DNA from 2 places in the Afifella sp. JA880 genome. Region 2 is predicted to be linked to the other one. Evidence: riboswitches for the same ligand, from Rfam matches in the RefSeq annotation. Region 2 holds a riboswitch; the other holds the start of a gene.

Evidence for each region. Region 2 has a riboswitch for thiamine pyrophosphate ahead of thiM (hydroxyethylthiazole kinase). Riboswitches for the same ligand answer to the same signal wherever they lie in the genome.
Region 1: it holds a riboswitch for thiamine pyrophosphate, as region 2 does, so the genes downstream of both, NYQ83_RS12200 (ABC transporter permease) here and thiM (hydroxyethylthiazole kinase) in region 2, are expected to answer to the same signal.

The regions. Positions count from the first base shown of each region.
Region 1 is NZ_JAOANH010000002.1:858,815-865,942, reverse strand. It holds gene serA (phosphoglycerate dehydrogenase) at 1-344, shown strand, start outside; gene NYQ83_RS12215 (adenylosuccinate synthase) at 586-1,881, shown strand; gene NYQ83_RS12210 (hypothetical protein) at 1,923-3,626, shown strand; gene NYQ83_RS12205 (ABC transporter substrate-binding protein) at 3,663-4,601, opposite strand; gene NYQ83_RS12200 (ABC transporter permease) at 4,644-5,402, opposite strand; TPP riboswitch at 5,435-5,546, opposite strand; gene NYQ83_RS12195 (DMT family transporter) at 5,668-6,612, shown strand; gene NYQ83_RS12190 (DMT family transporter) at 6,623-7,128, shown strand, end outside.
Region 2 is NZ_JAOANH010000002.1:140,501-147,628, reverse strand. It holds gene NYQ83_RS08885 (xanthine dehydrogenase family protein molybdopterin-binding subunit) at 1-2,138, shown strand, start outside; gene NYQ83_RS08880 (DMT family transporter) at 2,202-3,128, shown strand; gene NYQ83_RS08875 (Lrp/AsnC ligand binding domain-containing protein) at 3,141-3,377, opposite strand; TPP riboswitch at 3,476-3,586, shown strand; gene thiM (hydroxyethylthiazole kinase) at 3,642-4,463, shown strand; gene thiE (thiamine phosphate synthase) at 4,460-5,113, shown strand; gene thiD (bifunctional hydroxymethylpyrimidine kinase/phosphomethylpyrimidine kinase) at 5,110-5,916, shown strand; gene NYQ83_RS08855 (TRAP transporter substrate-binding protein) at 5,913-6,998, shown strand; gene NYQ83_RS08850 (hypothetical protein) at 7,006-7,128, opposite strand, start outside.

The DNA of each region.
Region 1 (7,128 bases), 720 kb from region 2:
TCCGCCTCACCGTCGTGACCGACAAACAAGAGCGCTCCGTCGCCGGGACGGTCTTCGCCGACGGCAAGCCCCGCATCATCCAGATCAAGGGCATCAATATGGAGGCGGAGCTGTCGGAGCTGATGCTCTACATCACCAACAACGACAAGCCGGGTTTCATCGGCCGAATCGGCACGCTCCTTGGTGAGAACGGCATCAACATCGCCCGCATGCAGTTCGGCCGCGACTTCGAGGGCGGTAACGCGATCGCCCTCGTTTCGGTCGACCACAAGATTTCGCCGGAGCTGATGGAGGCGATCAACCGGATCGAGAACGTGCAGCAGGTGAAGCCGCTCGTCTTCTGACGCGCTTCGATGCGCGATCGGCGGCCGGCCTGACCGGCCGCCATCATCCGAGAGCCGGCGCCGCGATGCGGGGTCCGGCTCTTTTGCTGCCCTCAGGCACCCGGCGCGGGCGGCGCTCACCGCCATGCCCTGCACCTCAGACAAGGCCGCCATCCGCTGCAACGCTTGACGGAAGGGGCCAAAGCAGGGCACTCGCGATAGGAATTCCTGAAAGACGCTGGACGCAGAAAGGCCTCGTGTCATGGCCAATGTGGTGGTTGTCGGCTCGCAATGGGGCGACGAAGGTAAGGGCAAGATCGTCGACTGGCTGTCGGAGCGCGCCGATGTGGTGGTGCGTTTTCAAGGCGGCCACAATGCCGGTCATACGCTCGTCATCGATGGCGTGTCGTTCAAGCTGAGCCTGTTGCCCTCCGGAGTGGTGCGGCCGGGCAAGCTTGCCGTCATCGGCAATGGCGTGGTGCTCGACCCGCACGCCTTGATTGCCGAGATCGACCGTCTCGCCGAGCAGGGCGTGACCGTGACGCCCGAGACGCTGCGCATCGCCGACAATGCGCCCCTCATCCTGTCGTTGCACCGACGCCTCGACGGGCTGAGAGAGAATGCCGCCGCGCCTGAGGCGAAGATCGGCACGACGCAGCGCGGCATCGGGCCGGCCTATGAGGACAAGGTCGGCAGGCGCTCGATCCGGGTCATGGACCTTGCCGAACCTGAGACGCTGCCGGCCAAAATCGATCGGCTTCTTGTCCACCACAATGCGCTTCTGAAAGGCCTCGGCGAGCCGGAAGTCTCGCGCGAGGACATTCTTGCCGAGCTCGAGGACGTGCGCGAACGGGTCATCCCGTTCTGCGATACCGTGTGGGCGCTGCTCGATGCGCGGCGCAAGGCGGGCGATCGCATTCTCTTCGAGGGGGCGCAGGGCGCGCTCCTCGACATCGATCACGGCACCTATCCCTATGTCACCTCCTCAAACACGGTGGCGGGACAGGCCTCGGCCGGGTCGGGGATCGGGCCTTCGGCGCTCGATTACGTGCTCGGAATCACCAAGGCCTACACGACCCGGGTCGGGGAGGGGCCGTTCCCGACCGAAGACAAAGGCGAGATCGGCAACTTCCTCGGCGAGCGCGGCCGCGAATTCGGGACCGTCACGGGCCGCAAGCGGCGTTGCGGCTGGTTCGATGCGGCGCTCGTGCGCCAGACGGTCAAGGTCTCCGGCATCGACGGCATCGCCTTGACGAAGCTCGACGTGCTCGACGGCCTCAACGAGATCAAAGTCTGCGTGGGCTACGAGGTGGACGGCCGCCGCGTGTCCTGGCTGCCGGCGGGTGCTGCGGCCCAGGCGCGGTTGAAGCCGATCTATGAAAGCCTCGAAGGCTGGCAGGAATCGACAGCCGGCGCACGAAGCTGGGTCGATCTTCCCGCCCAGGCGGTGAAATACGTCCGGCGCATCGAAGAACTCATCGAAGCTCCGGTCGCTCTTCTGTCGACGAGTCCGGAACGAGCCGATACGATCCTTGTCCGTGATCCATTTCAGGACTAAGCCTTGCCGTTAATCCACGGTTACACAGTTCTTCAAGCGTTATGCCCGATTACGTAGCGATCCTTAAACGCTCCATCGCCAGTCTTCCCGATGACGGGCCGGACATGCGCCAGGCGGTCTATGACCGCGCCCGCTCTGCGTTGGCGCGCCAGCTCACCGCCGTGGAGCCTCCGCTGCCCCCCGAAGATATCGACGGGCATCACGCGGCGCTCGAAGATGCGATTGCCGTCGTGGAGGAAGATTTCGCGGCCGAGAGTGCCGGTGTCCAGGAGCCCGACGAGGAGCCGGCACCACCACCGCCTCCTCCACCCCCTCCGCCACCACCACCTCCACCTCCGCCCCCGCCTCCTGCAAAAGAGGCGCCTCGGGCGGAGCCGCCGCACGCCCGGGCCGTGCCGCAATATGCGGAGCGCGACCTTCGGGGAAGCGGCTCTGTTGGGGGCGGTGCTGCTGGCGGCGATTTCGCCGGAAGCCGGGAGCCGAAGCGGCCGGATGCTGCGGCCGGGGCCGGCCCCGCCGGCGCGCCCGTGCCGAATGTGACGTCCGAGGGCAAAGACGATTACCCGCAGGACGCCCGGATCGATGGCGCCGGTGTCGAGGACGAAACGCCTTCTGCCCGCAAGTCGCGTTGGAAGAAGGAAAAGAAGCCCAAGGCCAAGGGCGAGGCCGGAGACGAGGTCAGGGACGAGGCCGTCGCGGCGCCGCGCCATGACGATGGTTCGGAGAAGGTGCGGACATCGCGCGCGCCGGCGCTGATCGCGACCGTCCTGGTTCTGTTGATCGCGCTCGGCATCGGAGCGGTCGTCTATTCGCAATGGGATACGATCGTCACCGCGTATGACGATATCTCCGGCCAGGTTTCCTCCGACGAGACGGCACAGGGAACGGCCCCGGGGAACGCCGAGGACAACCCGTCCTCGTCGCCTTTGACGGGCCTCATCGAGAGCCAGGGCGAACGCGTGGAAGGCAAGGACGAGGATCGTCTCCTCTCCGGGCCGGAAGCCGAGACGTCCGATGCCGGACCTTCCACGAGCCAGGAAGAGCCGATGGATGCGCCACTCGACGGTGCGCCGAGCGATGAAGGTCTGCCGGACGACACGGGCGAATCAGATGCCGCTGGTCTGCCGGCCGACGAGGCGCAGCCGGGAACGCCGGACGAGCTCTCCGAGACGGCGCCCTCCAGCGGGAATGCCACGGAACAGGCCGCGAGCGGTTCGCTCGTCGGGCAAAGGGCGATCTTCTACGAGCAGGGCGAAGACGGGGCCGCCGGCAAGGCGGTGAACGGCGCCGTGTCGTGGTCGACGGTCAAGCGCGACGACGGAGGCTCTGCCATCCAGGCGAAAATCGATGTGCCGGAGCGTGAGGCCGAGGTCACGATCACCATTTCCAAGAACAACGACGTTGCCCTGCCGGCGAGCCATCTCATCGAGATCGCCTTCTCCGGTACGCTCGACGACACCGCGGTCGTGCAGCGTGTTCCGGCCTTGGTGATGAAGCCGAACGAGCAGGCGCGCGGACAGCCGCTCGCAGGCGCTGCCGTCGACGTGACCGGTGATCTCTACTGGATCGCGCTTTCCGACACGCCCGATCAGGTGGAGCGGAATCTGGAGCTTCTGCGCAGCGGTTCCTGGTTCGACCTGCCGATCCTGTTTGAGGGCGGAAAGCGGGCCCTGATCACCTTCGAGAAGGGGATTCCGGGCGACAAGGTGTTTGAGAATGTGATGCAGAGCTGGGGCGATTCCTGATCGCCCCAGCCTGACTGGCTTTCACCGAACTGGCCTTTACCGAACGGCCTGGGCGTAGCTTTCCAGCTCCGGCACAGTCTCGATCAGTCCCTGATCTTTCATGAATTCCGCGAACCGCTGATAGCGGCCGGCGTCGAAAGCTCCGGGGCTTTTCGAAAAGCGGGCGACCGTATCCATGAAGGCACGGCGGTTGAGCTCGTCGCCGAGATCAGGATGCGCTTTCGTGAAGATCTCGAGGGCTTCCTCGGGATGGTTGGTCAGATAAAGCGTTGCGCGCTCGATCGCCTTCAGGAAGCGCGGCAGCCTGTCGTCGTCGAGCTTGTCGGAGCGTGCGATGAAGATGAGCTCGTCATAAGGCGGCACGCCGTGCTCCTCGGGATAGAAGGCGCGGCCGGGCTTGCCTTCGATGTCGAGCTGGTTGAGCTCGACATTGCGGAAGGCGCCGATGACGGCATCGACACGTCCTGCGAGAAGGGCCGGTGAGAGCGCGAAGTTGACGTTGACGAGATCGACGTCGTCGAGGGTCACGCCGCTTTCTCCGAGCATCATCTTCAGAAGCACGTCTTCGAAGCCACCAACCGAGAAGCCGACCGTCTTCCCCTTGAGGTCGGCGAGCGTCGTGACATCACTGCCTTCCAGAACCACGAGCGAGTTGAGCGGCGTTTCGACGAGCGTTCCGAAGCGCGCCAGCGGCAATCCTTCGGCCACCTGAAGATAGAGGTTGGGCTGGTAGGAAATGGCGACATCGCCTTCGCCAGCCGCAACTAGGCGGGGCGGGGCGCTCGGGTCGGCCGGCGGGATCATCTCCACATCGAGGTCTTCCTCGGCGAAATAGCCCTTTTCCTGCGCGACGACCAGCGGCGCGTGGTCGGGGTTCACGAACCAATCGAGCAGCACGGTCAGGTGGTCCGCGGCTGCGGCGGGCGATGCCGTCAAGATGAGCGCCAGAAGCATCAGGCGCAGGCGGTCGAGCATGGTCATTTCCTCTCTTTTCGGATGTCGGGTTTAGGCGGATCGTCAGGCGATGCTCGCTTCTCCCGGCACCCAGCCGAGGAGGCGGCGCAGGAAGAGGTCGATCAGGGCGCGCAGCAGGATCGCCATGGCGGCGAGCAGGAAGAGGCCGACGAAGACGCGGTCGGTCTGCATGCGGGCATTGGCCTGCAGCATGACAAAGCCGAGGCCAGCCGAGGCGCCGACCCATTCCCCGACGACGGCGCCGATCGGCGCGATCGCGGCGGCGACCCTGAGCCCGGAGGCGAGGGCGGGCAGGGCTGCAGGAATGCGGATGTAGCGGAAGGTGTCGCGCCTGGAGGCGCGGTTGAGCTTTGCGAGATCGAGAAGGCCCGGATCGGTGCGCTTCAGACCGTCGGCAAACGCAGTGGCCACCGGAAAATAGATGATGAGCCCGGCCATCACGACTTTGGACGCCATGCCGAAGCCGAACCAGATGACGAGAAGCGGCGCGATGGCGAAGACCGGGAGCGCCTGGCTTGCCGCCAGGATCGGCATGGCGAGCCTTTCAAGCGCGGGAGAGGCAACGACCAGGATCGCCGTCAATGCGCCGACCAGCGCTCCGGCGACGAGGCCGACCACGATCTCCGTCGCGGTGACGGCGGCATTGCCGAGATAATAGAAGGGGAGGGCGGAGAAAGCCGTCACGAGATCGCTCGGCGCCGGCAGGATGAAGCGCGGCACGCCGGTTGCGCGCACGAGGCCTTCCCAGATGGCGAGGAGTGCGATCGCGATCGCGAGACGGATTGCGAGAATGGCCAGCACGCGCCCCTTTCATGGCAGAGATCATGCGTGCTGGAGAGACTGAGGCCCGTCCCTTCGCCGGCATGACCCGGATCAGGTTCAAAGGGTCCGGCCGCCATCACGGCCATCTCAGCGCGGTTTGTCCGCACACCCCTCGGAAACGCCCACCATAACTCTCCGGTCGAGGCTTGCAAGCCGTCTCACGGTCGCCGCACGGTCGCGTTTGCGCTCTCATCCATGGTCCCGGTGGATGACAAATTTGCCGCAGAGGAATAGAGGCGGGGAAATGCGTGTCCTCTTTGCCCCTTTTCGTTGGCTTTTCGATCAACCCTATCTGCTCTTGACGCTGACCTCGCTCTTCTGGGCCGGCAATGCGGTGGTCGCGCGGGCGGTGATCGATGATTTCTCACCGATTCTTTTCGCGCAGCTGCGCTGGGGTGGGGCTGCGCTGTTGATCCTGCCTTTCGCCATGAAGGCTCTGCGCGCCGACTGGCCGGTGATCCAGCGTCATCTCGGCGTGCTGACGCTGATGGCTTTGTGCGGCATCACGCTCTTCAACACGCTTCTCTACTGGGCTCTCGAATATACGACGGCGCTCAATGTCGTGCTTCTGCAGGCGACGACGCCGCTTGCCATCGCCTTCGTCGTTTTCATGCTCTTCCGCGAGCGGCTCACCTTCGGCCAGCTTGCCGGGATCGTCGTCTCCCTCATCGGCGTCGTGGTCATCGTCTCGCGCGGGCAATTGCAGGTGCTGGCGCATCTGCGGCTCAATCCGGGCGACGTGATCATGCTGATCGACGTCGTCATCTATGCCACCTATTCCGCGCTTTTGAAGCGGCGGCCGCCTCTTCACTGGCTGAGCTTCCTGGCGATCACCATCGGATGGGGCGCCATCATGCTCCTGCCGGCAAGCGCGCTCGATCTTTTGCGCGGCGGCCATATCGACATCAATGCGGCGAGCGTTGCGGCGCTCTTCTACGTCGCCGTTTTTCCCTCAGTGCTCGCCTATATCTGCTTCAACCGGGGCGTCGATCTCATCGGTCCGAACAGGGCGGGGCCCTTCTTCCATCTGGTGCCGTTCTTCGGCGCCATTCTCGCTGTCTTCGCCCTTGGCGAGACTTTTACCTACGCCCACGCTTTCGGCGGCGTGTGCATTCTCGGCGGCGTCTTCCTGGCGAGCCGGAGGCAGCGCCTCAAGAATCGGGTGGAGCCGGAGAGAAGTCTCTCTTAGGGCTCGTCACATGGACGCCAAAACCCTCCCCACATCTTCTCGCGCCGCGCCAGCGGAGGCTTCTCTCGATCTCGGCAGCCTGACGCTTCTCGTCCTTCTGTCGCTCCTCTGGGGCGGCTCGTTCCTGTTCATGCGCGTCGCGGGGGCGGAGGTGCCGGTCTTCACGCTCGTGCTCTTGCGCGTCGGCATCGCGGCTGCGGCACTCTGGGTCGTCATCATCGTTTCCGGGCGGCGCCTGCCGAGCCGGGGTGGGATTTACCTGCGCGCGCTTTTGATGGGTTTTCTCAACAACGCCGTGCCGTTTTCGCTGATCACTTTCGCGACCGTCGAAATCGGTGCGGGAGCGGCCTCTATCCTCAATGCGACGACGCCGATCTTCACCGTCCTCATCGCGCATGTTCTGACGGCGGATGAGAAGATGACGACGAACAAGGTCACGGGCGTCGTTCTCGGTTTTCTGGGTGTGGCCGTGATGATCGGCCTGCCGGCCCTGCGCGGGCTGTCGGCCGATTTCCT
Region 2 (7,128 bases):
CGCGAAAGGCAGAGGGCGTGAAGCTCGTGTGGACGGCCGCCGATGTCGCCGACATGGCCGCCATGCCCTGTCTCGGATCGGGGCCGGCCAAGGGCGAAATGCGCAAGGCCGAGGTGCCTATTCTCTGCGAAGGCGTGGTTCGGCATGTGGGGGATGCAGTCGCTTTCGTCGTCGCCGATACAATCGAGAATGCGTGCGCAGCGGCGGAGTTGATCGAGATCGATTACGAACCTCTGCCGGTTGCGGTCGGCACCGATCGGCTGCTCGAGGCTGACACGCCGCTCGTATGGCCGGAGCACGGGACCAACCTCGCCTTCGAGTATGAGGTGGGAGACGCGGCCGCGACGGATGACGCGTTCGCCAAGGCCGACAAGGTCGCCAGACTCAGCCTCGTCAACAACCGCCTCGTCTGCAACTATATCGAGCCACGCGCGATCGTTGCCGAATACGATCCGGAACAAGAACGCTGGACGCTGACGGTTGGCTCACAGGGCGTGCACGGCATGCGCAAGGCGGTCGCCAAAGCGATGCAGGTGGATCCGTCGCGTTTTCGTGTCGTCACTCCGGAGGTGGGCGGCGGCTTCGGCCCCAAAATCTTCGCCTATCGGGAATATCCACTCGCGGCCAAAGCGGCCGCAGTGCTCGGTCAGCCTGTGCGCTGGGTTTGCGATCGCAACGAGCATTTTCAGTCGGATGCGCAAGGCCGCGACAACATCGCGGAGGCGGCGATGGCGCTCGATCAAGACGGCCGCATCCTCGCCATGAAGGTCGATCTCACGGCCAATATGGGCGCCTATCTCTCGCAGTTCGGGCCGTATATTCCTTGGGTCGGGGTCTCGATGACGACTGGGCTTTATGACATCGACATCGCCCATGCGAGCGTCAAAGGCGTCTATTCGAACACCGTACCGGTCGACGCCTATCGTGGTGCCGGGCGCCCCGAAGCGGCGTTCCTGTTGGAGCGGCTGATCGACGAGGCCGCGCGCGTAGTGGGTCTGGCTCCAGACGAAATCCGGCGGCGCAATTTTATCCGGCCGGAGCAACTGCCGTACGGGACCGTCACCGGACGGCTGTATGATACAGGCGAATTCGCCGGGCACCTGGAACGGGCGCTGGAGGTCTCGGACCACGCCGGTTTCGAGACGCGTGCCGCAGAGAGCAAGGCGCGCGGACGGCTCAGAGGCATCGGGATGGCGAGCTATGTCGAGGCTTGCGCTTTTGCCGGCTCCGAACCGGCGAAAATCGTGCTCGAAGACGACGGCCATGTCGCGCTTTTCATCGGCACGCAGGCGACAGGGCAGGGACACCGCACGGCCTATGCCCAGTTCGTGGCCGAGCGCCTCGGCCTCGATCTCGATCAGATCCGGGTGCATCAGGGCGATACCGATGAGCTGGAAACGGGCGGCGGCACGGGCGGCTCACGCTCCATCCCGCTCGGTGGTCCGTCCGTGCGGATCGCATCGGACAATCTTGCGGAAAAGCTCAAGGATCTGGCGGCCGATGCGCTGGAAGCGGCTGCGGGCGATATCGAGCTTTCCGCCGGAGAGGCGCGGATTGTCGGGACCGACCGGGCGATTTCTTTCGCCGATCTCGCGGCCAGAGCGGGCGACCGCGCCGAGGTGACGGCGATCGGAGAGTTCAAGCAGGCGGAAGCGACCTATCCGAACGGCACGCATGTCTGCGAATTGGAGATCGATCCGGAGACGGGCAGCACGCGTATCGAACGCTACACCATCGTCGATGATTTCGGGGTGAGCGTGAATCCGCTGCTGCTCGAGGGCCAGGTGCATGGCGGTGTGGCGCAAAGCATCGGCCAGGTGCTTCTGGAGAACACGGTTTATGACGAAGACGGGCAGCTTCTGACCGCAAGCTTCAGCGATTATGCCATGCCGCGCGCCTGGGACACGGTTTCCTTTCATTTCGAGACGCGCAACGTGCCTTCGACGCACAATGCCCTCGGCATCAAAGGTGCCGGGGAGGCGGGAACGATCGGCGCGACGCCCGCGGTCATGAATGCCGTTGTCGATGCGCTTTATCGAGAGTACGGGATCCGCCATCTCGACCTGCCGGCGACACCGCTGCGGGTATGGAATGCCATTCAAGCCGCAAAGGCGGCGCTCCCCGGACAACGAGGCTAGGGTGACCAAAGACGTAGCGGACTGCCGGCGTAACGCGCGGCAGAGCCGAGGCGGTGGGCAATCGTGACCACAGCGACCCGCGCCATCATTCTCAAGGTCAGCTCGACCATTGCCTTCGCGCTGATGCTTTCCTGCATCAAGCTCGTCGGCGAGCGCGTGCCGACCGGCGAGATCGTGTTCTTTCGCTCCGCCTTTGCGCTCGTTCCGCTCCTCGGCATGCTCGCCTGGCAGAACAAGCTCAAGGAGGCCGTGCGCACCAAAGATCCCTGGAGCCATGCCCGTCGCGGCCTCGTCGGGGTGACCACGATGATGCTGTGGTTCGCCGGCGTCCAGCGCCTGCCTCTGCCCGAATCCATGGCGATCAGCTACGGCGCGCCTTTGATGATCGTCGTGTTGGGCGCCCTGATCCTGCACGAAACGGTGCGCATCTATCGTTCGACCGCCGTTGCCGTCGGTTTCGTCGGCATCATGATCGTGCTGTGGCCGCGCTTCGATCTACTCTCGAGCGGTGAACTCGGCGGGCGGGAATTCGTCGGTTCGCTCTGCGCGCTCGGCTCCATGGTGCTGACGGCGGTGGTCGCGATCCTCATCCGCAAGATGACGGCGACGGAATCGACCTCCGCCATCGTCTTCTATTTTTCCGTCACGTGCACGGTCGTGGCGCTTTTCACCATCCCGTTCGGATGGGTCATGCCCGATACGGAAGAGATGATCCTTCTCATCCTGTGCGGGCTTTTCGGCGGCCTCGGACAGATCACTCTGACGGCCGCCTACCGTTATGCCGAGACGTCGACGATCGCGCCTTTCGAGTATGCCTCGATGATCTGGGGCACGATCGCCGGTTATCTGCTCTTCAATGAAATTCCCGGAATCAACGTCGCCGTGGGCGGAGCGGTCGTCATCGCTGCCGGCATCTTCATCATCTACCGCGAGCATCAATTGGGGCTGGAGCGGCGAAAGATGCGCAAATTGTCGACGCCGCAAGGGTGAGGCGGATGAGCCTCAGAACGCCTTGAAGGTGGGAATCGTTTTGGTGTCCTGGATGCCTTCGATGACGTGCACCTTTTCCTGCACGAAGCGGCCGATGTCGTCGTCTGCGCTCAGATAGAACTTTGCCAGAAGGTCGTAATCGCCTGCTGTGGAATAGATTTCAGACGCGATCTCGGCGTCGGCCAGGGCGGTGGCGACCTGGTAGGCCTGGCCGAGCTGGCATTTGATGAGTACGAAAAACGGGGTCATGGCTGTCTCCTTGGCGCGGAGAAAACCGCAACTGTCCGGTCGCGGCAAGGGCCAAGCGGCCGATGCTTGCAAAGGGGTTCTGAGACCACTAGATCGGAAGACGTCTCAGGGGGTGCCGCTGCAATCTGTAGGCGGCTGAGAGGCGATCCGGCCAACCCCTCGAACCTGATCCGGTTAACACCGGCGGAGGGATGGGATGATGCCGAGAAATCCTCGTCGTTCATTTGCTTCCGCTTCGGGCCGGGTCCGAAGTGGGAGAATTTCATGCCTATGACGATCGACGAGGTCTTTGCGGCGTTGACGGATCTGCGGGCGCGCCAGCCTCTCGTCCAAAACATCACCAACTTCGTTTCGATGAGCGTCTCCGCGAATGCGCTTCTCGCCCTCGGCGCGTCACCCGCGATGGTGCATGCCGAGGAGGAGGTCGGCGATTTCGCCAAGCTTGCGGATGCGCTCGTCGTCAATATCGGCACGTTGTCGCCCGCCTGGCTGCGCGCCATGAAAAAAGCCGCCGAGGCCATGGGGGAGCAGCAGAAGCCCTGGGTGCTCGACCCGGTGGCGACGGGCGCGACGCCATTTCGAAGCGAAGCCGCGAACACACTTCTGTCCCTGCGGCCGACGATCGTGCGCGGCAATGCGAGCGAGATCATGAGCCTCGCAGGCGAGGCCGGGGCACTCGGCAGGGGGGTCGATTCTCTTGCTGCCTCCGATCAGGCCGTTGCGGCGGCGAAGGCGCTGGCACGGACATCGGGAAGTGTCGTTGCCGTGACTGGTGCGACCGATTACGCGACAGATGGCAATGAGGTCGTTTCGGTCACCGGCGGGCATGCGCTCATGCCGCGCTCAACCGCCCTCGGCTGTGCGCTTTCCGCCTGCGTTGCCGCGTTCTCGGCCGTGCGGCCACCGCTCGAAGCGGCAACCGCCGGGCTTGCCGTTTATGCCGCTGCCGGCCGGATCGCCGGTGAGCGATGTGGCAACGGGCCAGGGCATCTGCCCGCCGAGCTTTGTGACGCGCTTTTCCGCATGAACAAGGATCTGCTTGCCGCCCATTGCGGTATCGGCGCCGGAAGCGGGGAGGAGGAATGATGCGTCATCCCTTCGATCTTTCGCTTTATCTCGTCACCGATCCGAGGCTTTGCGGTCCGCGGGATTTTTTCGAGACGGTCGCTGCGGCCGTCAAAGGCGGCGTGACGCTGGTGCAGCTGCGCGACCCCGACGCCGGCACGCGCGAACTCGTTGCCATTGCGCGCAGCCTGAAGGCGCTGTTGGAGCCGATGGGCGTGCCGCTCATAGTCAATGACCGCATCGATGTCGCGCTCGCGGCCGGGGCTGACGGCGTGCATCTCGGCCAGAGCGATATGGACGGCGCCGATGCAAGGCGGCTGATCGGCGAAGAGCGCATCCTCGGCATCTCCGTCGGCAATGCGTCGGAACACGAGGCGTCCCGAGAGGCTCTTTCCGGCGCCGACTATATCGGGGTCGGACCGGTCTGTACGACGGCCACCAAGCCCAATGCCGGTGCGGCGATCGGCCTGGAGGGGCTTGCCACGGTCACGCGGGATGTCGGGCTTCGATCCGTTGCCATCGGGGGCATCGGCGCTGCCAATGCCGCCGCATGCATCGCTGCCGGGGCCGAGGGCGTTGCCGTCGTATCCGCCATCATGGGGGCCGACGATCCACAAGCCGCCGCCCAGGCGCTTCTTGAAGAAATTCGTACAGCGAAGGACACACAATGACGGCCATCGCACTTTCGATTGCAGGCACAGACCCGACCAGCGGCGCCGGCATCCAGGCCGACCTCAAGACTTTTTCAGCTCTCGGTGTCTATGGCGCGACGGTGATCACGGCTCTGGTCGCCCAGAACACATGTGGTGTGAGGGCCATTCACGACGTGCCCGCGGATTTCGTGGCAGCCGAGATGGATGCGGTCTTCTCCGACCTTGCCGTCGGCGCGACCAAAATCGGCATGCTCTCGAAGCCGGAGGTCATCGAAACCGTGGCGGAGGGGCTGACGCGGTGGGAGCCCGGTCCCGTCGTGCTCGATCCGGTGATGGTGGCGGCCTCCGGCGATCCGCTCATTGCCGATGAGGCCGTGACGAGCCTGCGGGAGAGACTTTTCCCGCTTTCCGCCGTGATCACGCCCAATCTGATGGAAGCAGCCCGTCTTCTCGACGAGGAGCCTGCGGACGATTCCGACATCATGCTGCGCCAGGCGCAGGCGCTTGCCGATTTCGGCGCAGGGGCGGTCCTTCTCAAAGGCGGGCATGGCAATGGCGACGAAGCCGCGGACCTGTTGTGGTTCGAAGGCGAGGCCCATTGGTTCAGCGCGCCGCGCATCGATACCAAGAATACACACGGTACCGGCTGCACGCTGTCCTCGGCGATTGCGGCGGGGCTTGCCAACGGGCTCGGCCTGCCGGAAGCGGTCGACGCCGCCAAGGCCTATGTCCACAACGCCATCGTCAATGCGGACCTTTTGGAGGTCGGCAAGGGGCATGGACCGGTTCACCATTTCTACCGGCAATGGAGGAATGGATGAGCTCCGGCCACAGCCTCAGCCGGCGCGGCCTTCTCACCGGAGGGGCGGCGGTCGCAGGCGCCGGTGCGCTTGCCCGACCGGCAGTCGCCCAAAGCCGCATCGAATGGTCGATGGTCACGTCGTGGCCGAAGAACCTGCCGGGTCCCGGCGTTTCGGCGGAACGGATCGCACGTGATATCGAGATCGCGTCCGGCGGACGCATGGTCGTGCAGGTGCATGCGGCGGGCGAGATTGTTCCGGCTCTTGCCGTGTTCGATGCGGTGTCGGAAGGGACCGCCGAGATGGCGCATACCGCCTCTCTGTTCTGGGCCGGCAAGGCGAAGGTCGCTCCCGTCTTCACCGCGGCGCCTTTCGGCCTGACCCCTCTGGAGCACATCACCTGGATCGACCATGGCGGTGGTCAGGAGCTGTGGGACGAGCTTTACCGGCCGTTCGGGGTGAAGCCGTTCATGGCCGGAAACACCGGCTTTCAGATGGGCGGCTGGTATCGCGGCGAGATCAACTCGCTCGACGATTTCAAAGGCCTCAAAATTCGCATGCCGGGCCTCGGTGGTGAGGTCGCGCGCCGGCTCGGGGCAACGCCCGTGTCGCTGCCAGCATCGGAGATTTTGCCGGCGCTCCAGTCGGGGACGATCGACGCGACGGAGTTTTTGGGGCCGTGGTCCGATCTTGCCATGGGATTCTGGCAGGTTGCGAAGAACTATTACTGGCCGGGCTTTCACGAGCCGAACGGAACCGGCGAGGGCCTCGTCTCGATCTCCGCGCGGGAGAAGCTGCCGGACGATCTCAAGGCGATCGTGCGGCATGTCCTTGCGGTGGAGAACATTCGCGGTCTCGGTGAGGCCGAATGGGAAAATGCTCGGGCTCTGGAACAGCTCACGCAGGAAAAGGGCGTGATGCTCAGACGGTTTCCCGACGATTTCCTGGCTGCGGCGCGCCAGGCGTCAGACGAGGTCTTCGACGAGCTTGCAGACGCCGGCGGCGTGCAGGCGGAGATCGTTGAAAGCTACCGCTCGGCGCGGGCACGGATGCAGCCCTGGTCGGAAGTGAGCGAGGCGGCGCTTCTCGCCGCCCGCCGTTGATCAAGTTTTATCGCGTCGACGGGCAGGGCGCGCCGCAAGGGGCGCAGGCGACGACGTCGCTCGTTCCCGTCTGATGCAGAGGCGGTGACAGGAGATGGTCGGCAAGAACGAGCAGGAGCCCGAGCGTCAC